Regions from separate parts of the Thiomicrorhabdus aquaedulcis genome, predicted to be linked through region 1. Evidence: predicted binding sites of a transcription regulator. Region 1 holds the regulator's gene; each other region holds the start of a gene.
What was found. Region 1 encodes FNR, which switches genes on or off when oxygen is low (the NO sensors DNR and NnrR bind a similar motif). Its sites were predicted from a motif close to TTGATNTANATCAA; they were not measured.

Region 1 (7,370 bases):
AACAATCACCTCATCTTGTGTACTTATTGGGGTTTGAAAAGGGGCGATTAAACAATCGTCAACAAGCATTGTTTAATCAAGCCAAAGGTTTGGGTTTGGCGCCGCAGTTGTTAGAACAGTCTGAGTTTGATGCTCTTGATGCCAATCATCAAGGGGTAATGGCTAAGGTTGCCCAGCAAGCGGATTTAACCGAAGCGGATTTAGCCCACATTGTTGAAACCACCCAAAACCCGCTGTTTGTCTTTTTAGACGAAGTGCAAGACCCTCATAATTTAGGCGCTATTTTAAGAACGGCCGATGCTGTGGGGGTTCACGCGGTTATTATTCCTAAGCACAATTCAGTTGGCTTAAATGCAACAGTACGTAAAGTGGCTTCGGGTGCGGCTGAAAATGTTAAATTAATTGTGGTGTCAAATTTAGTGCGCACTATGAAGGAGCTGCAACAAGGCGGTATGTGGATGATTGGGTTGGCGGGTGAAACCGAGCAAACCATTTATGACCATGATTTAACAGGTTCAATCGGCATTGTGATGGGAACCGAAGGCTCTGGTTTACGTCGTTTGATAAAGCACGAGTGTGATCATTTGGCGTCTATACCCATGGTGGGTGTTGTAGAAAGTTTAAACGTGTCTGTGGCCACTGGAGTCGTTTTGTATGAAGCCTTTAGACAACGCCGTGTTGCGCCAACGTTAGCCTGAGTTGAGTGGCGTAAAGACGCTAATTAAGACGTTAATTTAAGACATGTAAACAATGTGTTGTATTAAATGAAGCAAAAAAGCCGACCAGGCCTGGTCGGCTTTTTTGTTTTTAGAGCGCCGATAGGCACAATCTATTACGCTAAAAAAATATCTCCCTTGTCATCAATTTTAATATCAATGACCCGCAACGATTCGTTCCAGCATGGCCCATCAATACACAAACCGTCTTCTATATTAAAAAAGCCTCATGCACTGAGCATTTAAGGGTTTTTTCAAATGGGTTTACGTCAATTTTAAACGCTTCATTAAGCGGCACGTTTTGATGTGGGCAGTTGTTCTCATAAGCTTTTACCGTATCGTCAAACTTAATAAGTACCACAGACGGAGCACCGTCTTTGGCTGGGGTAACTAGGGTTTTGGCGTTGCTCAATTGTTTAATATTTGCCAATGGCGTTGCATGATTGTCCAATAGTAAGTTGTCCAGGCCTGGTTGTCGGCATTTTTTGGCGGCTAACGAATTGGCGTGCGTGACCGCTTGGCTTAAAGACATTTCTTTTACTAAACCATCAATTAACCCTGCGTTAAACGTATCCCCAGCACCTAAAGTATCCACAATCGGCATAACAGGCTCGGCGGGTAAGTGGTGTACCGAGTCGTTTGGAGTACTGTACCAAACGCCTTTTGCTCCCCATGTACACACTAAATTTGCGTGTTTGACTGTTTTTTTAATAGCATTTAGCAATGATTGGCCATCAATAAAGCCTTTGGCTTTAGCGTAATGGTGCGAAAAAATAATTAAATTAACCTGAGGAAATAACGCTTCAATGCCTTCACGAGGTTTTTCAACTTCTAATGAAATGGGTTGATGGCTTAAAAATGTTTTAGCGATATTGAGCATGCCACTTAAGTTGTCAAGGTTACGACCTTCAAAATGCAGCCAGTCATATTCTTCAATCTCAATTTTGGCAAAATGCTCAAAGCTCAGCTCGGGTAAGTCGCGAAAATGCACAATGGTTCGATGGCCATTCTGGGCATTTAGGGTAATAAATGAGGTAGGTGTACGACCTTTAATAAAGGTTTGTATGTGCTGAGTATCAATTTTACGTGCGCGTAAGTTGCTTAACAACTGTTTAGCTTCGCCATCGGCCGCCAGCGTGGCGCATAGTGCAGTTTGATGGCCTAATTGAGTTAGTACATGCAAGCTGTTACTGGCATTACCACCGCTGGTGGTTTGTTTTTGTGTGGCGCGAATCTCTTCATCTTCGAGGGGATGGTGAGGAACGGTTAAGACAATGTCGAGTACCACGTTGCCGATGCCTAAAATTTTTGCCATGAAGGGTTTCCTAAACGTTGTATGTAATAAAGCAGTTTAAAATGTCGAGTAGTAAAAATCTCTGAGTGCGGCTGTACGCAATTAGAGTTGCCGAATCGAATTTTAGCATATTTACAGTAATCATCACGGTTGACAAAAGACGATTGTCAATAAATATAAAAGGTGAATAATTTTTAAAATAACTTGACAAGGCCTGTGCTAGAGTTAATTTTTATATTTATATTCTGTTGTCATTAAGTACTGTAACATATTGTTTCTATTATGTTATATGTCTATTTTATAAAGCAATAACTTGGATTATGGTTCACGTTTGTTTATCCACAAAAGCTGTGGATAACTTTGTGAGTAATCTTTATAAAGCACGCTTAAGTGCTTTAAAATAGGATATAAATATTAAACTGATTAAATTTTAATCAATCGTTTAAATTGCACCCAAAGTCGGTAATGCCATTTCATGTCTATTTTTAAATATTGTCAAAATAAAGCTCTCACAAAGGCTTAATTAACTCAAAAAATCGCTCGAACGGGTGATATACAGAAAACCACTTCACTTTTACCATAAGGGCGTAAACACAATAAAGGTACGGCCGCTAAAACTTATCTTGTATCAAGAAAAATCATAAGGTTGCAAAAAGGGGGTTACAATTTGTAAATAGAAAACTCTTAACCAGCGTGCCGTTTTGGGTGGGTAAAATTAAAAAGTCTTTGGTCATGTTTACCAGTATCTAATAAAAATTTTTCTGTCTTGATGCTATTTTTATGGATGTAAAACGCGAGCAAAGGTTTTGTTAAAGAATAGGTGATGCTATGAATGAAATAAAATCGGCTTTTAATGTTGGCTGTTTAAACTGTGGATTGCAAAAAATCTGTTTTCCAACAGGCCTGCAGAAAAGTGAAATTGACCGTTTAGATGAGATTGTGGAGCGAAAAAGTCCTTTAAAAAAAGGCCAACATCTTTTTTCAACAGGCGACGTATTTAGTTCTTTATTTGCCATTCGAGCAGGGGTTGTAAAAGTGTACTCTTACTCTGATGTGGGAGAGGAAGTTATACACGGATTTTATTTACCCGGCGATGTGATTGGCGTAGAGGCTGTTGCCACTAAAACGCATCATTTAAATGCCATTGCCTTAGACGCTACTAGTGTATGTGCACTGCCTTTTGATGAGTTGAGTGAGTTGTCATTGCAGATTCCACATTTAAATCAGCAAATGTTTACTATTATGAGTAAAGAGGTAAACGAAGGGCGTATTCATGCCGAAATGTTAACCAAACGTAATGCGGATCAGCGTGTGGCGCAATTTATTTGGGATATGGCCGAGCGTTATCGTAATCGTGGTTATTTTCATAAAGAATTTAGGTTAGGCATATTACACCGTGATGTGGCTGTGTATTTGGGCTTAACTCCAGAAACGGTGTCACGTATTTTAGCCAAGTTGCATCAAGATCAAATAGCCACGTGGAAAAAGAAAGAGGTGGTTATTCATAACGAATCCAAGTTACGGGCGTTAGCGGGTTTATTACACTGTGATTTAAATTATTACTCGCCAAAGCTACTGGCTGTTTGATGGTGGAAAAAAATGCTTTTATTGAGACCTTTGCACGAGTGGGGTGCGAAAAAAAATGAGTAAAAATTTACCTGATTGAGGCGGGAAACGTAGTGAATGGCTGGCTATTCACAAGTTTACCAACTAAAAGCAGGAAAATTTTAACCATTTTTGGCCGTACATCCATTCGTGCAAAGGTCTCTATTAGCGGCTGTTACTAGAAAATAAGTACGTTTAAAGCACTTGCTTTCAAGAGTCGCAGAGCACCCATTAAAGAATTTTTACCGTAATTTGAAATATTTATGATGCATTTTTGCACCTGTTGTAAAATAAACACCAATTTATGCCTGTTTAGTTAATAAAGTACGCAAATATTTTTGCGTTCGGGTAGAATCCGCTCTTAGGTGAAAGCTTGGTTAACAAGTTTTTTAGGGGACTTCTAAACCATCAAAACACCAAAATTTTTTTGTTTAATTACAGCATCTTATAATGATGTTGAATTTTAATTTTAGGAAGTAATCAATATGTCAGTCACAAATATTAAGCAATTATTTTTAGTTGGTTTTTTAGGTTTAGCGTTAGTAGGTTGTAGTTCTACTCCTAAAACAGAAGAAGCGGCTCCTGTCGCTACTGTAGATACAACTGATGCAGACGCAGCGCGTCTAGCGGCAGAAAAAGCAGCAGCAGATTTAGCGGCTAAAAAAGCAAATCTAATGGCAATCATTGCGGGCAAAGTAGTTCGTTTTGAATTTGATAAATCAGATGTTCAGCCAGAGTTTTTCAGCATTGTTAAAGCAAACGCTGATTACTTAGCACTTGACCCTTCAGTTGCTGTTACCATTAACGGCCACTGTGATGAGCGTGGAACACGTGAGTACAACCTTGCTTTAGGTGAGCGTCGTGCTGCTGCGGTTAAAACTGCATTAATGTCTGAAGGCGTAAGCGCTGACAGAATCAACGTAGTCAGCATGGGCGAAGACAGTCCTGTTGCTGAAGGTCATAACGAAGCGGCTTGGTCTGAAAACCGTCGCGCTGAGTTTGCATATTAATTGAATTAATAGCTTAATCTCGTTATATTTAAAAGCCTTTCTGCCCGCGGGTAGAAAGGCTTTTTTTTTACCTAATTTTTATCTATTTTCTACGCCATTTTCTATTATATTTTTTCATTTATTAAGAAGAGTCCCTACGCTATGTCTGCCTCAGAGCCCGTTGTTCATTATTTAAAAGACTATCAAGCACCATACTTTAGTATAGAAGCGGTGCATTTGCAGTTTGAGTTGCACCCAACGGCTACGCGCGTTACTAATACCATGCACATAAAAACGCTGACCATTCAGCCGCATTTAGTGCTGTTGGGCGAGCAGCTTAAGTTGGTGCAGGTCTTATTAAATGGGGTAGACATCACCCAGGCCTGCTTATGCGATGCTGAAAGTTTAAGCGTGCCTTTAAACGATTTTATGAACACTTTTGATTTAGTGATTGTGACCGAAATTGCTCCCCAAAAAAATACTGCGCTCGAAGGGCTGTACCGCACCAGCGGTAACTATTGCACCCAGTGTGAGGCTGAAGGGTTTCGTAAAATATCTTATTACTTAGATCGTCCCGATGTATTGAGTTGTTTTACCACTAAAATTATTGCCGACAAAACCGACAACAGAGTGTTGTTGTCTAATGGTAATTTGATTGAAAGCGGTGACTTACCCAATAATCGTCACTACGCCGTATGGCATGATCCATTTAAAAAACCCTGTTACTTGTTTGCACTGGTAGCCGGTAATTTAGAGTGCATTGAAGACGTATTTTGCACTGCGGATGGCCGTGATGTCGTGTTACGGATTTACGTTGAAGCGCAAAATATTGATAAATGCGAACACGCCATGGCATCGTTAAAAAATCCATGCGCTGGGACGAAACTCGCTTTGGCCTCATTTATGACTTGGATATTTACATGATTGTGGCCGTAGACGACTTTAATATGGGTGCGATGGAAAACAAAGGCTTAAACGTTTTTAATTCTAAGTTTGTTTTAGCCAAGCCCGACACGGCCACCGATGTAGATTATGAAGGCATTGAAGCGGTTATTGCCCACGAGTATTTTCATAATTGGACGGGCAATCGTGTTACCTGTCGGGATTGGTTTCAGCTCACTTTAAAAGAAGGTTTAACGGTTTTTAGAGACCAAGAGTTTACCGCCGACATGCTCTCGCCTGAGGTAAAACGCATAGAAGATGTCAAGCGCTTGCGCAGTAATCAGTTTCCTGAAGACGCCGGCCCGATGGCGCATCCTATTCAGCCACAGTCGTATATTGAGATGAATAATTTTTATACGATGACAGTGTACGAAAAAGGTGCCGAAGTGGTGCGCATGTACCATACCTTATTGGGTGAAGAAGGTTTTAGACGTGGCATGGATTTATATTTTAAACGCCACGATGGTCAAGCGGTGACAGTGGATGATTTTAGACGCGCCATGCAAGATGCCAACAATATAATCCTAGAGCAAATGCACCACTGGTATGTTCAAGCCGGAACGCCGACTCTTAAGATTAATACCCATTTTGACGCCACGACCAATCTCTATCGCATTGAGGTGGCTCAGTCATTGGCTTCTGTGGAAAATAAGGCCGACTTTAAGCCGTTATTGATTCCATTAAAAATGGGGTTGTTAAACTCAGCAGGCCTGGTTATTGCACTAAAACCTGCGGCCAATACTCTGCATAAGGTGATGGGCAACGCTCAAGAATGTGTGTTGCGTATCACTGAAGTTTGCGAATTTTTTGAATTTGAAGCCGTAGATGAACTACCCGTGCTTGCGTTGTTAAAAGGTTTTTCGGCGCCTGTACAGTTAGAGTATGCCTATTCTGATGCCGAATTAAGCCTTTTAAGCCGTGCAGACAGTGATGCGTTTGTGCGTTGGGAAGCCATGCAAACATTGTTTATAAATGAGCTTAAAGCCAATGTTAAAAGGTTTGAGTCTGGCGATGAGTTAGCCTTATCCGATGCCATGCAAAGTGCATTTAAAGGCGTTTTAGAAGATACCACGGCCGATGCAGGATGGGTGGCTTTGGCTATGACCTTGCCAGATTTAACGTACATAGGTGAGCAATACCCTCAAGTGCCGGTCGAGGCCGTGTATGAAACGCACTTGTGGTTGAGAACCGCTCTAGCCAAAGCATTTTCGGATCGTTTATTGACGTTATATCAAACCCTTAACCAAGTTAATGCGCCATATCGTTATGATAAAAATGATATTGCTAAACGCAAATTAAAAAACAGTTGCTTACGTTATTTAATGCGTCTACCAGAGCACCTTAATTTGGCAAAGGCGCAGTATTTCAACAGTCAAAATATGACCGATGTGCTGGCGGCCTTGGAAACGCTGTCGCACACCGAAAGCCATGATCGTGCAGAATGTTTGGCACATTTTTACGCAAAATGGCAACACGACGGTTTGGTGCTGGATAAATGGTTTACGTTACAAGCGGCTTCACATCATTTGCATGCTCTTGAGCAGGTTAAAGCCCTAATCGAACACCCCGATTTTATCTACACCAACCCTAATAGGGTGCGCAGTGTGATTGGCGTGTTTGGCCGTTTGAGTTGGTTAGGTTTTCATAGACAAGACGGTTTGGGCTATGAATTTTTAGCGCAACAAGTCTTAAAAATTGATGCCCTCAATCCACAAGTAGCGGCGCGCATGGTGGCTCCGTTTACACATTGGCAACGTTTTGATGACACTCGAAAAGCTCAAATGCGCGCGGCGCTTGAAAAGATTTTGGCGCACACTCCTCTTT
Region 2 (7,370 bases), 300 kb from region 1:
TACGAAAAAATGGACGAAAACAAACACTTTTTTACGGTCATAGAAAACGCCACCAAAGTGCGCGTTAACTTTACCGACTATTTAGACACCGGCCTGTTTTTAGACCACCGATTGGTGCGCGCCTTAGTGGCCGAAAAGTCGCGTCGTAAAACCCTGTTAAACCTATTTTGTTACACCGCCACCGCTACCGCGCAAGCCGCAGTACAGGGGGCAAAAAGCAGTTTAAGTGTCGACATGTCCAAAACCTATTTGTACTGGGCTAAACACAATTTAATGAACAATAAAATCGATGAAAACAAACATGTGCTTAAACAAGCCGATGTGTTGGACTGGTTGGCCACCGAAAGCCAAGCGCCCAGCCAAACGTTTGATGTGATTTTTTAGACCCGCCGTCGTTTTCAACCAGCAAACGCATGGAAGGCACGTTGGATATTCAGCGGGATCACGTTGGGTTAATTGAGCAAACCCTTAAACTGCTCAACCCTGGTGGGGAATTGGTGTTTTCAAACAACTTACGCAAGTTTAAGCTCGAAGCCGAGGCGTTTGCCGACTGGGATATTACTAACATTACCCAACAAACCATGCCCAAAGATTACGAGCGTAACAGCAAGATTCACCAGGCCTGGGTGTTTAAAAAACACACAGGAGCCGCATTAGCCGCGCCTGATTTGCAAGCACAGTAGAGCCATATTTATGTATAAACTATTTGGGTTACGGGTGGACGAAACGCTAGAAATAAACCGGCATCAAAGCTATTTGCTTGAGCAAAAAGCGGCGTTTATGACCGAGTTTACCGCCTGGTTTGCTCAGCACGACATGGCGCAATCACATTATACACCGCTGTTAAATGACGGCGTGTATGAGGCATTTGTTAACAACGACGACCAAGATGGGTTTTACAGTGTACTGTATTATCAAGCGTTGGCGTGGCACGCTAAAGATTTTAGTTTAAGCCGGGTACTGCTGATTTTGTCCGAATGTCGGCAGTTGTTTGTGTTGATGAGTGAGCGTAAAAACAATCATCGGTTGGCCAAAGCATTGTGTCGCATGATTGATGTGGCGCAGCTTATTGTGTCTAACGTGTATCAAATGCACGAAACCTTACAACATTTAAAAGCCAAATCTCAGTCCGAAGTGCAATGCATGCGCCGTTCGTTTCAGCTTATTTCGGCGCAAGTACCTGAAGAATTAGTGCAAGCCTTTATTGACCATCAAAACTGGAAAATTAGAGCGTTTTCATGCGCTTTGGGCGAAATAGACGACGGCGATTTTCCGTATTCTACCCACGAATGTTTGCTTGGAAAGTGGTTAAACAGCGGAGGTTTTGCGCGGATTCCAGAGCACGAATTAAAGGGGTTTGAAGCCGCTCACGAGCAAGTGCATCGCTTGGGTTTTTTGGCGTTAAACGAGGTTAAAATGCGCCATCCTGAGCGCATTGTTGATTTTTAAGTGAGATGGAGCTGGCCTCGGACGAGGTGTGCAGGGTGTTGCACGACCGCATTGACGAAGAGTTTGTGCGCGCCGCCAGTTTAGATGCCTTAACCGGTTTACCCAATCGTAGTGCCTTTGACGCGGCCTTTACCAATACCTTGGCATTTGCCAAACGCCACGAATTTTGGGCGGGGTTAATTTTATTAGACATCGACTTTTTTAAAACCATTAATGACGATTATGGGCATTTGGCCGGCGATGCGGTGTTGATAAACCTGGCTGAGGTGCTGTTAGACACTCTGCGTTTAGAAGACCATGTGTACCGCTGGGGCGGTGAAGAATTTGCCATTTTGGCGTTGGATAAAACGTCCGACGGCATTGAAAACTTAGCGCAACGTATTTGTACCCGCGTGGCCGAACACGCGTTTAAACTGCGCGGTGCGCCTTTAATTAAGCTTACGGTTAGTTGCGGTGCGGTTAGTTTTGCGTGCGAACAAACCTTAACGCCTTCAGAACGCCTAAACCTAGTAGACGTGCAGTTGTATCAGGCCAAAGCCAATGGGCGTAATCAGGTGTGTTACCAACGTGTGTAAATAACGCCCGTTGACGTTCATTTACTTGATATACATTAAGTTTTGCAGACGTGATGGTTTGTGAAATGAAAGCCCCTAGATTACGCTAATCGTCTTTAAAACACTTTAAACACAGATAAAAACAAGCGGAGCGCTAAACCACACATGACACAGCCTACAACACAGCACATGGAACAAAAAATTCAATTTGATGAAGCGCTCATCAAACGCTACAACCAGTCGGGGCCACGTTACACATCGTATCCGACGGCTTTGCAATTTGATGAGGCGTTTGGTGAGACCGACTACCAACAAGCGTGCGCCCGCAGTAATCAAACGGGGCGCGGTTTATCGCTGTATTTTCACATTCCATTTTGCGATACCGTGTGCTTTTTTTGCGCCTGCAACAAAGTTTGGACGCGTGACCGCTCTAAAACCACGCCCTATTTAGAGCGCCTGTTTAAAGAAATTGAACTGCAAGCGGCTTTGTTTGACCCCAGCCGAAAAGTCGAGCAACTGCACTGGGGCGGTGGCACGCCAACGTTTATTAACAACGACGAGATGCAAGCCTTAATGGCCAAAACGCGCCAACATTTTAATTTGTATGACGACGACTCGGGCGAGTACTCGATTGAAATTGATCCGCGTGAGGCCAATCGTCAATCGGTTAAGTTGTTGCGTCAGTTGGGCTTTAATCGCATGAGTTTGGGGGTGCAAGATTTTGACCCCGTGGTGCAAAAAGCGGTAAATCGCATTCAAACCCAAGCCGAAACCTTTGAGGTGTTGGAAGGCGCGCGTGAGGCGGGTTTTTTATCGGTGAATGTCGATTTAATTTACGGCCTACCGCACCAAACCGAACGCAGTTTTATGCGTACGCTTGACCAAGTCATTGATGCACAACCCGATCGGTTTTCGATTTTTAACTACGCCCACATGCCCGCGATGTTTCCCACACAAAAGAAAATGAACGAGGCCGATATGCCGTCTGCCGATGAAAAATTGGCCATATTGCAAGCGTCAACTGAGCGCCTATTGCAAGCAGGCTACGTCTACATTGGCATGGATCACTTTGCTAAACCCGACGATGAACTCGCCGTGGCGCAACGTAATGAAACCTTGTATCGCAATTTTCAGGGGTATTCGACTCATGCGGAATGCGATTTGGTGGGAATGGGGGCGACCTCAATTTCGCTCATCAACAACACTTACGCGCAAAATCGCAAAGGGCTAGACGACTATTATCACGCCATTGACGCCGGGCATTTAGCCGTGTTTAGAGGCGTGGCGCTCACCGAAGACGACGAGCTGCGCCGCGACGTTATTACCCGTTTGATTAGCCACTTTCACCTCAATTTTGCCAAACTAAACGCACAATGGAATATCGAATTTAACGAATATTTTGCCCCCGAACTGGTGCGCCTACAACCCATGATAAACGACGGCCTAATCACCCTTGACGACCACGACATTTACGTAAGCGCAAAAGGCCGCTTGCTCATCAGAAACATCTGCATGGTGTTTGACGCCTACCTAAAAAGCGATGCACTAAATCGGTTTTCAAAGGTTATTTAACGATTAGCGTTGTTGGCGCAAAAAACATAAAACAGCATAAAACCGCGTTGGTCAGGCCTGGTCAACGCGGTTTTGTTTTGTGTGTTTCAGCCATTTCTTACCAAGCACAACCAGGTTTTTCCTTGTTGTTGGGCGTGGGTGTAGCGGGTTTTTAGGGGTTGGGGTAAGGTGTGGGAATTGTGTGGTAGATAGCCGTTTTGCAGGTAAAAGTTATGTAAGTGCGGCGGGGCAAACGCGATAATTTTCTTTGATGGCTGGGTGTTTTGTGGCTGGAGTTGCTCGTTAAAAGCAAAGTGCAACAGCGCGCTGGCTAGGCCTTGTCCACGGCAGTCAGGGGCAATAAACAAACCGCGTAGCCAAAACACATTAGAAGAGTTGTTGGGTAATGCGTTAGGTAATGCGTTAGCCTCTTGGTTGTTCTCATTGCGATTGTCTGTGTCTAAATCGTGTTTGCTTATGTTTTCTAGGCGGACTAATCGCAATGCGCCCGCAAGATGGTGTGCCTGTTTGACCCAAACGACAATATCGTTTTGTTGTGGCGCACTTTGTTGGTGTTGCTTAAAAAAGTGTTTAAGCGCAAAGTGCTCGTTTTGCTTTGACCAGGCCTGGTCAGAGTAAAATTGGGGTTTTTGAGTGTCTGCTTGATTGTTTAATTTACCGTTTGATTTACCGTTTTTTAAGGTCATTTTTTATCGATGTCTCGAATCATTTGTTTACAGTGTCAGCGGCCGCAAAGCGTTTGCGTATGCGATTGGATTACCCCTATTGCGAATGTTGTAGAGGTGGGGGTTTTTCAACATCCAACCGAGGCCATGCAAGTAAAAGGCACGGCCAAATTGGTGGCGTTGTCGTTAAGCCAGGTGCAGCTTTGGGTGGGCGAACGTTTAAGCGACGTGCCCGAACTGGAGGCGTGGTTGGATTGCGCCCAGCAGCAACATAAAACGGTGCTGTTGCTTTATCCTCCGACCGAAACGTCCGTTGAAACCCCAAGCCAACCCACGCAGCCGCTGATTAATATCGCCGATTTGTGTGGATTGACGCAGGCGCAACTGAGTCAGTTGTGCGTGTTGGTGTTGGACGGCACGTGGCGTAAAACGCATAAAATGCTCTGTTTAAATCCGCGTTTGGCCGCCCTTACGCGTCTGCAAATTGAGCCTAATACACCGTCTAACTACCGCATTCGCAAACAAAAAAATGCTCAAAGCTTGTCTACCGTCGAGGCAGTGGTGCAGGTTTTATCTACTTTAGAAAACGCCCCACAACGCTATACGCCGTTGTTGCAAGCGTTTAACGCCATGGTGCAACAGCAATGGCAGTTTAGGGTGCGTTAGCAGGGTTTATAAGCAACGTTTATAAGCAACCTAAATTCGCTTTGACCAGGCCTGGTCTTATTTTTTCTTAGAATTTGTATGGCTGGACGTGCTCTTTTCGGTTTCGTCGCCCATCGCTTCGCGGAGTTTTTGAAGATGAACAGGTTGGAGATGGAAAAGTTAAAGCCCATTCCAATCAGCACGCCAATAATTAACGCCAAAATGGTTTTGTCTTCAAAAAACGGTACGTAGGTGGTTAGGGTGTAGTAGGTGCCGTAGTTCACCGCAAAGCCTATCAGCGAGCTGGATACAAACGCGCCCCATTGGGTTTTTTTGGCGGTTTTTTCGCGGTGGCTAAAGGTGATGATGCGGTTGAGCATCCAGTTCCAGGTAACGGCGGGCCAAAACGACAGGGCGCGTGCCGTGGTGTGCGATAGCCCGGCCATTTGCAGCAGTAAATAAAACAGCAAATCGACAATAAAACCACTGCTGCCGACCAGCGCAAACTGAATAAACTCCGCTTTGGTTTGAAATTTGTACTGGTACAAACGGCGCAAGTGGCGCAGGTATTTAAGTTGCTCGCCCAAGGTGAGTTTGGATTCGCCGTGCACGCGGTCTACAAAGTGAATGGGCACTTCTGAGACCTTATCAAAGTCGCCTTTTACCATCACCTCTAAGGCGATTTTATAGCCAATTGGCGATAAACGGGCACTTTCGGGCATGTCGGCGGTACGCACGGCAAAAAATCCCGACATGGGGTCTTTGACCTTGGTAAGCGGCAAGGCGGGCAAGGTGGCCACCGCCGAGTTGATGTAACGCCACAGCGTCCAACTGTCGTCAATGCTGCCGCCTTCGACGTAGCGTGAGCCGAGGACAAAATCGCTTTCGCGGCTTTTAAGCTGGCGCACCATCTCAACAATGGCGCTGGCGGGGTGGGATAAATCGGCGTCCATAACCACAATGTAATCGCCTTGGGCGTTTTCAAAGCCTTCTATCACCGCGGGCGAAAGCCCTCGGTTTTGGGTGCGAGTGATGATGCGAATAGGGTGGTGTTGCGCAAGACTGGCGACCAGTTCGACCGAGCCGTCTTGCGAATGGTCATCCATAATTAAGATTTCGTAGCTGTGCCCGTGGCCTTGAAGAGCGCTGGCAATCATCTCGCTTAATGGGGTAAGGTTTTTAACCTCTTGGTAAGTGGGGACAATAATCGAAATATCGGGGCGGTGGTCGTTGTGCGTGGACGTCATCTAATCAGGCCTGGTAGAGTGTGAATGGTGGCTATTATCGCTAATATTATGGCCGTTGAAGTGTTTTGTTCAATCTGAGGCCTTTGCATGAGTGAGGTGCGAGAAAAAAATGAGATAAAATTTGTCTGATTGAGGCGAAAAACGCAGTGAATAGCTGGCTATTCGCAAGGTTTTCAACAAAAATCAGGTAAATTTTAGCCATTTTTTACCGTGCCTTGACTCGTGCAAGGGTCTCAATCTGTTTGCCTAGGCGAATAAACCGCGCCTCGACCCAGTGGTTTAGCCATAACGAGAGGTACAGCGTAAACCCCACCGCCAGCGTAAACACCAGCGGCACGTGCCAAAAACTCACGGCTGCAATGTGTTTGGGTTCAACCGTGCCCAGCACCAAAAACCAGGCAATGGCCACAAACGGAAAATGAAAAAAATACATAGGGTACGCCAGCTCGGACAATAAGCGCCAAATGCGCCAGTGGGTGAGGGATGGGCGGGTGCTATGGTTGGTGAGGTGTGTGGCGGGTCGCGCACTAAAATGCGTCAGCAGTATTAACGCTAAAATAATGGCGGCAAACAGCGCGCGGTGCAGGGTAATTAAGGTTAAGTTAAGCCATTCGTTAAAGTATTGGTAGTACACCGCTTGTGGGTTGTAGACCGGAAACAGCATTAACGCATACAGCATGGCCAGCCCCAATACCCATAATGCGCTGCGCGGTATTAAACCTAGGCGGATGGGGCGGCGTGCTGGGTTATTAAGCGGATAGTTAAATACCAGTACCGCCCACAACACACCCAGCAACAGCGGAGTAATGCGGGTTTGAATCACGTAATAGAGCGTGTCCATGTACAATTTTGGGTCTACGCCAAACGCAAATTGATACCAATGCGTTTGGTAGGTAAGCGGATGGTGCCAAGCCGCCCAAAACCGCACGACAATCGACAGTGCAATTAACCCCATAAGCCAGCGTATTGGGTGATTGGCGCGGGCTAAAAACAGCATTAAAAACGGCAGAATGAGATAAAACTGTACCTCAATCGACAAACTCCACTGTACGGGAATAATGCCTTTGGCAAAGATGTTTTCTATAAATAACAGGCTGTACCAACCTTGCGTGAGCAGTTTGCTGGGGTCGGCTAGACCGTACAGCAACAGCGCCACTAAAAACAGCGGGTAGAGCCTAAAAAACGGTGCAGGTAAAAGCGTTTTACGTCAATTTTGCCGTATTTGTGGTGTACTTTTA
Region 3 (7,370 bases), 580 kb from region 1:
TATAACAACTTAAATTGACAACTTGCTGGTCATTACTGACCGCCACCTAACGCGTGAACATAAATTGCTAAGCGTTTAATGTTGACATCAGCATCAGGCAAACGCTCTTTAAAAGAAGGCATGTATGCTTGACGTGTACCCGCAATATACTGACCATCTTTCTTAACATTTACGCCATATGCAATGGTGTTATAAGCTTCAGTACGCAAGTCAGCACCTGGAAGGCCTGTAAAACGCCAAACTTGGTCTGTCAAGTTAGCCGATCCAGTAGGAGCCAAAGGCTTACCAGCAGGACCATGACATGCTAAACACATACCTTTAGTGTAAGCCGCTTTACCTGCAGTAAACGCGACATCTTCGCCTTTGCCTTCAGACAACGCCATTACATAATCGGTTACATCTTGCATCTCTTGCTCAGACAAATTGCCCATCATCCCTTTAGCAGGCATGTTACCAATTCGTCCATTAACCATTGCTGTTTCAATCTGCTTAACACTTCCACCCCATAGCCAGTCATCGTCTGCCAAGATTGGAAAATTAGGATTGCCCGCGCCACCAGCGGCATGACAGCCTGCACAGTAATCACCAAACAAAACCTTAGAAGTTGCAACAGCGTAAGATTTTAACTCTTCGTCTTTAAGAATGTCTTCAACTGACATTGCCGCCAGCTTTTCTTCTTTATCTGCAAACTTAGAAACACGCCAGTTTTTTAGAACGGTAAAGTCATCTTGGTACTCTTCAACCTGAGTCCATCCAGCCATACCTTTCGTAAACTCACCCGTTCCATCTGTTAATGGAATGGTTGGGTAGTAAAGCGTGTAAAAATAATCATTATAAAACCGAAGTAAAAAGACAGCATCCACCATAATGGAGGTGGGTTGTCTAATTCACGTAAGTCTTCATCCCAAATGTGGCCTGTATTGCCTTCATCCGGCCACGGATTGTGTTGTGCCATATTTATTCTCCTCAGAATAATTAGTCATCATTCAGTATTTTATATTTTTCTTGCTCCATCTCTTTACGCTTGCTTGGGCGTAACGCCAAAGCAAACGTGATGAGCATGCCTAAAAACACCAATACTGTAACGATTAACCCAGCCCAGTCATGGGTGGTTAATGCCGCCCAATCAGTACTGAAATATTGTTCAAGTTTGCTCATAGGTTATTGACGATATGTTTTGCTGTCATCCAGCTTAACCATCGTTCCTAAAACTTGAAGATACGCCACCATGGCATCCATTTCGGTGTAACCCTCGATGGCTTTGTTTGCATTTTCAATTTCTTCATCGGTGTAAGGCACGCCTAGCGTACGCATTACAGATAAGCGAACTTTCATGTCACGCTCAGTACCAAAGAAGTCTTTTGAAACAAGGGTTTCAGCCAGCCACGGATACGCAGGCATAACCGATTCTGGAATCATACTTTGAGGACGTAACAAATGTAACACCTGCCATTCATCAGAATATTTACCGCCTAAACGAGCCAAATCTGGGCCGGTACGTTTAGAACCCCATTGCATTGGGTGGTCGTACATAGATTCTGTTGCCAATGAATAATGACCGTAACGTTCACGCTCATCACGGAAAGGACGAATCATTTGTGAGTGACAAATATAGCAACCTTCGCGCAAATACAAATCACGACCAGCCAACTCTAAAGGCGTATAAGGACGAACCCCATCACCTGGCTTCCAGTCTGCAACTTGCCATTTACCATTTTTGGCCTGGCTGTAAAGTTTCTTGTCTGAAACTAACTTGCCATTTTCATCTTCGGTAAAGGTACGTTCCCAAACTAATTCAGGAAATTTTTCATTTTTTACGTTACCGTATTTATCGGTTTGTTCCGTGTAATCAACCGCAGATTTTAGATAAAACAACGGTACGATTTCAACAATACCCGCAATGGATACCGCCAGTGCAGTGGCTAGAAACATTGCAAATATATTGCGCTCTAGACCATCCTGGATATTTTTTGGTGCTTGATTATCAGCCATGAGTTTGTGCTCCTCAACTCATTAAATTCAATTGAGTGGCAATTGCTTGCCACTTTGATTGATCTTTCTTATTTATGCCTTATGCGCGCGCTTCAACTGCTTGAGTCGATTTTGCATTCGCCATACGAATAGTCATTACCACGTTGTATAACATGACAACCGCACCCGTAAAGAATAAGAATCCACCTAACGTACGCATTGCGTAATATGGGTGCATTGCTGAAACAGATTCAGCGAACGTATAGGCTAATGTTCCGTATTCGTCGTATGCACGCCACATTAGACCCTGCATAATTCCAGATACCCACATAGCCACAATGTAAAACACCGTACCAATTGTTGCCAACCAGAAATGGAAGTTAATCAACTGCATAGAATACATTTCTGTTTTCCACAGTTTCATAATCATGTGATAAATGGCACCAATAGACACCATTGCAACCCATCCTAGTGCACCTGAGTGAACGTGACCAACAGTCCAATCGGTATAATGCGACAAGGCGTTTACTGTTTTCGCTGCCATTACTGGCCCTTCAAACGTTGACATTGCATAGAAAGCCAAAGAGATGATCAAGAAACGCAAAATATAATCAGTACGTAATCTATCCCAAGCGCCTGAAAGCGTTAGCATTCCGTTTAGTGCACCACCCCATGAAGGGATAATCATCGCTAAAGAGATTACTGCGCCTAATGAACCGGTCCAATCTGGCAATGCTGTGTACTGAAGGTGGTGAGCACCTAACCAGACATAACCAAACATTAAAGCCCAAAAGTGAATAACCGATAAACGGTACGAGTAAATTGGACGTTGCGCTTGCTTAGGTACGAAATAGTACATGATTGCAAGGAAACCCGCCGTTAGGAAGAAACCTACCGCGTTATGCCCCCACCACCATTGAATCATGGCATCTTGCACACCCGCAAACAGCGAGTACGATTGAAACAATGATACTGGAATCGCCAAACCGTTTACTACATACAGATATGTGATTGCAATCATCATACCCATAAAGAACCAGTTTGAAACGTATACGTTTGGATGCGTTTCTTTATTACGTGACGCAATGGTCATCATAAAATTAAACGTATATAACGTCCAAACCAATGCAACAGCAATGGCTAAAGGCCAAATTTGTTCATGGTATTCTTTACCAGTAGTCATACCCAAAGAAAGGGTTACAACTACACCCAATAGCCCAACGGTAAACAGGATTGCTGTTGCCCAAGCCATTGTGTTGCTCCAAAGTCTTACGCCGTTTGTACGTTGTACGGTGTAAAAAGCTGTTGCCATTAACGTCATACCACCAAATGCATAAATAACAGTATTTGTATGCATTACACGTAAACGTGCAAAAGTGATTTCCGCGATATCAAAATTTAACACAGGCCAAGCAAGTTCTGCTGCTGCATAAGTACCCATAAGCGTACCTAACACCAAGAAAACCACTGCGCCCACTGTTAAATACTGAACCACACCATTGTCATATTGTGGTTTTGCGATAGTATCCATCAGCCGGATTCCCCTTACTAGTCTTAAAGTCTTTGCCCAAATTTGTCTTAAGTTTTTTGACCAAACAAACAGGACTCCTCAGCAAAAAATTATACCTTGCCTTGTTGCCAGCCGTAGTCAAATGAATTTTAAAAACTTGATCCATATCAAGTAATCACATGGATTAAATTTCTAAAACCTTAATAAAAAGTCAGACGGTTTAAAAAATCCTTCGCATTATCCCAAAAGAATGCCCTTATTGCATGCCTAAAATTATTTATGAGGGCATATCACTTTTCCTTATCATTAACATCCAGCGACTGCTTATATGCCCTACTTAGCCTCCACTTATCCCTTCTCACTAATCCTAAACAGCTTAATGCAACCTTAACTTACGCAAACTCGCGATATAAATAACCCATCTTTTCAGTTATTATAGGCGGACTTTAACTCTAAGGACTCTCTTATGCGTACGGCAACCATTGAGCGCAACACCCTTGAAACCCAAATTAAAATTGCAGTAAACCTAGACGGTGAAGGCATAGCCAACCTAAAAACCGGTGTACCTTTTTTGAACACATGCTAGACCAAATTGCCCGCCACGGCATGATTGACCTGGACATTACGGCCTTAGGCGACAATCACATTGACGACCACCACACCGTCGAAGACGTAGGCATTACGTTGGGTCAAGCAATTGATCAAGCCGTTGGCGATAAAAAAGGCATTACCCGTTATGGTCACGCTTATGTGCCGTTAGATGAAGCGCTGTCGCGCGTGGTCATCGACCTTTCAGGCCGACCAGGCCTGGTCTTTAATGCCGACTTTACCCGTGAAACCATTGGTCAATTTGAAACCGAATTGGTGTTTGAATTTTTTCAAGGCTTTGTCAATCACGCCAAAGCCACCGTGCACATTGATTGCCTGCGTGGCCACAACTCGCACCACCAAGCCGAAACTATTTTTAAAGCGTTTGGCCGCGCTTTACGCATGGCCTTATCGCCCGACGAACGAATGGCAGGTAAAATGCCATCCACCAAGGGATCGTTGTAAATGAATCAAAAATTGGTGGCCGTAGTCGATTACGGCATGGGAAATTTGCGCTCGGTCGCCAAAGCCGCCGAACACATGGCCGACGCGAACACCCGTATTTTAGTAACACAACACCCCGACGACATTGAAAACGCTGATGCGGTCATTTTTCCGGGGCAAGGTGCGGCCAAAGCGTGTATGGGCGCATTGCTCGACACCGGCATGATTCACCCTATTCAAAAAGCCGCGCAAGAAAAACCGTTTTTAGGCATCTGCATGGGGCTGCAAGTATTAATGACACACAGCGATGAAAACGCTGGAATCGACTGTTTGAGGGTGTTACCAGGCCTGGTCAAACACTTTGAGTTTGACACCAACAGCACCCTTAAAATTCCGCATATGGGTTGGAATCAAATTCACCAAACTCAAGCGCACCCGCTGTGGCACAACATTCACCAAGACAGTCGCTTTTACTTTGTACACAGCTACTATGTGCAGCCGCAAAACCAGCACATCGTGTGTGGCACCACCACACACGGCATTGAATTTGCGTCAGTATTAAGCCACAAAAACCTGTTTGCCATTCAAGCACATCCCGAAAAAAGTGCCGATGGTGGCTTACAACTGTTTAAAAACTTTTTAGCGTGGAACGGCCAACCGTAACCCTTAAAACAGTTTAACTATTTTATAAATTCAAATTTTCAAGGGTGTCACTATGTTACTAATTCCCGCAATCGACCTTAAAGATGGCCAATGCGTTCGTTTACGTCAAGGCATTATGGAAGACGCCACCGTTTTTTCGGGCGACATTGTCGCCATGGCGCAACGCTGGGTAAACGAAGGCGCGCGCCGCTTGCACATGGTCGATTTAAACGGTGCATTTGAAGGCAAGCCGGTCAATGGTGGAGCGGTCTATCAAGTGCGCGAAGCGTACCCCGACCTGCCCATTCAAATTGGCGGCGGCATTCGCGACCTAAAAACCATCGAAGCCTATTTAAACGCCGGCGTAAGTTACTGCATTATTGGTACTCAAGCGGTACACAACCCCCAATTTGTCGCGCAAGCCTGTCAAGCGTTTCCAGGCCACATTATGGTTGGTTTAGACGCGGTAAACGGCATGGTGGCCATCAATGGCTGGGCTGAAGTCACTCAGTTTGAAGTCACCGAACTCGGCAAACAATTTGAAAACGACGGTGTAGAAGCCATTATTTACACCGACATTGGCCGCGATGGCATGATGCAAGGGGTTAATATTGAAGCCACACAAGCCTTAGCCAAAGCCTTGCGCATTCCTATTATCGCCTCGGGCGGCATCACCAATTTAGACGACATTCGCGGCCTAGCCAAAATTGAAGCCGACGGCGTCAGTGGCGCTATTACTGGACGCGCCATCTACGAAGGCACATTAAACTTTAAAGAAGGCCAAGCGTTATCCGACAGCTTGTCACCGTACAAATCGGTTTAAACCATAAACGTAACTTACCAGGCCTGGTCAAAGGCTTTTTATATTAATTTTAGGAATTTACTATGACGCTTGCCAAACGCATCATTCCTTGCCTAGACGTTGATAACGGTCGCGTGGTAAAAGGCGTACAGTTTTTAGACATTCGTGACGCCGGCTGCCCGGTCGAAATCGCCAAACGCTACGACGCACAAGGCGCAGATGAAATTACCTTTTTAGACATCACCGCCACCGCCGACAATCGCAACACCACGGTACACATGGTAGAACAAGTCGCCAGCCAGGTGTTTATTCCCCTTACAGTGGGTGGCGGCATTCGCTGCATTGACGACATTCGCACCATGCTCAACGCCGGCGCCGACAAAGTCTCAATCAACTCGGCCGCCATTTTTAACCCGGGTTTCGTTAAAGAAGCCGCCGACACCTTTGGCTCGCAATGCATTGTGGTGGCGATTGACGCCAAAAAAGTCAGCCAGCCCCCTGAAGCCGATAAATGGGAAATCTTTACCCACGGTGGACGAAAAGCCACTGGCATTGACGCAGTAGAATGGGCGATTCGTATGGCGCAACTGGGCGCGGGTGAACTGCTTATTACCAGCATGGATCGCGATGGCACCAAAATTGGCTTTGATTTAGAACTGACCCGCGCCATTGCCGACAGTGTTAAAATCCCGGTCATCGCCTCGGGCGGTGTAGGTGAGCTAAGCCACCTTGCCCAAGGCATTACCCAAGGTCACGCAGAAGCAGTTCTGGCCGCCAGCATTTTTCACTTTGGCCAACACACCATCCAAGAGGCCAAACTGGCCATGCAAGCAGAAGGCATCGAGGTTCGACTATGAGCGATATTTTAAAACAACTCGATGCGATTTTAGAATCGCGTAAAAACCAATCGCCCGACAGCTCTTATGTGGCCAGTCTTTACCATAAAGGCCTCGAAAAAATCCTTAAAAAGGTCGGTGAGGAAGCCGTCGAAACCATCATGGCCGCCAAAGACCTTGAACACAACGGCGATACCGACCACCTAGTATACGAAGTAGCCGACCTGTGGTTTCACACCCTGGTGTTATTGGCACATCAAAACCTATCAAGCGATGACGTAACCCGCGAACTGCAACGCCGTTTCGGGTTGTCAGGCCTGGATGAAAAAGCCAGTCGCTCGGTCGCGAAATAAGCCACACATTCAAATACAGTCAGCAGCAAGGAACCCACTATGTCACCTGAAAAAAGTATCTTCAGCAAAATTATCGACCGTGAAATTCCGGCCACTTTTATTCATGAAGACGAAAAATGCATTGTTATTAACGACATCAATCCCAAAGCCCGAGTGCACTTATTAATCATTCCCAAAAAACCCATTGCCACTTTATTCGATTTAACCCCAGACGACAAAGACGT

Region 2: hemN (oxygen-independent coproporphyrinogen III oxidase) is a predicted target of FNR. The motif match lies at 2,050-2,063, and genes of this name have one in related genera.
Region 3: ccoN (cytochrome-c oxidase, cbb3-type subunit I) is a predicted target of FNR. The motif match lies at 3,639-3,652, and genes of this name have one in related genera.

What each region holds. Positions count from the first base shown of each region.
Region 1 is NZ_AP018722.1:787,516-794,885, forward strand. Features, by position in the region: gene rlmB (23S rRNA (guanosine(2251)-2'-O)-methyltransferase RlmB) at 1-698, shown strand, start outside; gene EP181_RS03475 (PfkB family carbohydrate kinase) at 928-2,031, opposite strand; gene fnr (fumarate/nitrate reduction transcriptional regulator Fnr) at 2,839-3,597, shown strand; gene pal (peptidoglycan-associated lipoprotein Pal) at 4,101-4,625, shown strand; partial or broken gene pepN (aminopeptidase N) at 4,767-7,370, shown strand, end outside.
Region 2 is NZ_AP018722.1:484,680-492,049, forward strand. Features, by position in the region: gene rlmKL (bifunctional 23S rRNA (guanine(2069)-N(7))-methyltransferase RlmK/23S rRNA (guanine(2445)-N(2))-methyltransferase RlmL) at 1-384, shown strand, start outside; gene EP181_RS12175 (hypothetical protein) at 414-683, shown strand; gene EP181_RS02110 (CZB domain-containing protein) at 694-1,449, shown strand; gene EP181_RS02115 (GGDEF domain-containing protein) at 1,455-2,024, shown strand; gene hemN (oxygen-independent coproporphyrinogen III oxidase) at 2,193-3,575, shown strand; gene EP181_RS02125 (GNAT family N-acetyltransferase) at 3,662-4,261, opposite strand; gene EP181_RS02130 (tRNA-uridine aminocarboxypropyltransferase) at 4,271-4,906, shown strand; gene EP181_RS02135 (glycosyltransferase) at 4,903-6,132, opposite strand; partial or broken gene EP181_RS02140 (acyltransferase family protein) at 6,338-7,303, opposite strand; gene EP181_RS02145 (hypothetical protein) at 7,368-7,370, opposite strand, start outside.
Region 3 is NZ_AP018722.1:208,478-215,847, reverse strand. Features, by position in the region: gene EP181_RS00905 (c-type cytochrome) at 33-866, opposite strand; gene EP181_RS12110 (cbb3-type cytochrome c oxidase N-terminal domain-containing protein) at 791-955, opposite strand; gene EP181_RS00900 (cbb3-type cytochrome c oxidase subunit 3) at 976-1,158, opposite strand; gene ccoO (cytochrome-c oxidase, cbb3-type subunit II) at 1,162-1,992, opposite strand; gene ccoN (cytochrome-c oxidase, cbb3-type subunit I) at 2,072-3,502, opposite strand; partial or broken gene hisB (imidazoleglycerol-phosphate dehydratase HisB) at 3,948-4,534, shown strand; gene hisH (imidazole glycerol phosphate synthase subunit HisH) at 4,535-5,176, shown strand; gene hisA (1-(5-phosphoribosyl)-5-[(5-phosphoribosylamino)methylideneamino]imidazole-4-carboxamide isomerase) at 5,229-5,978, shown strand; gene hisF (imidazole glycerol phosphate synthase subunit HisF) at 6,041-6,814, shown strand; gene EP181_RS00865 (phosphoribosyl-ATP diphosphatase) at 6,811-7,146, shown strand; gene EP181_RS00860 (histidine triad nucleotide-binding protein) at 7,186-7,370, shown strand, end outside.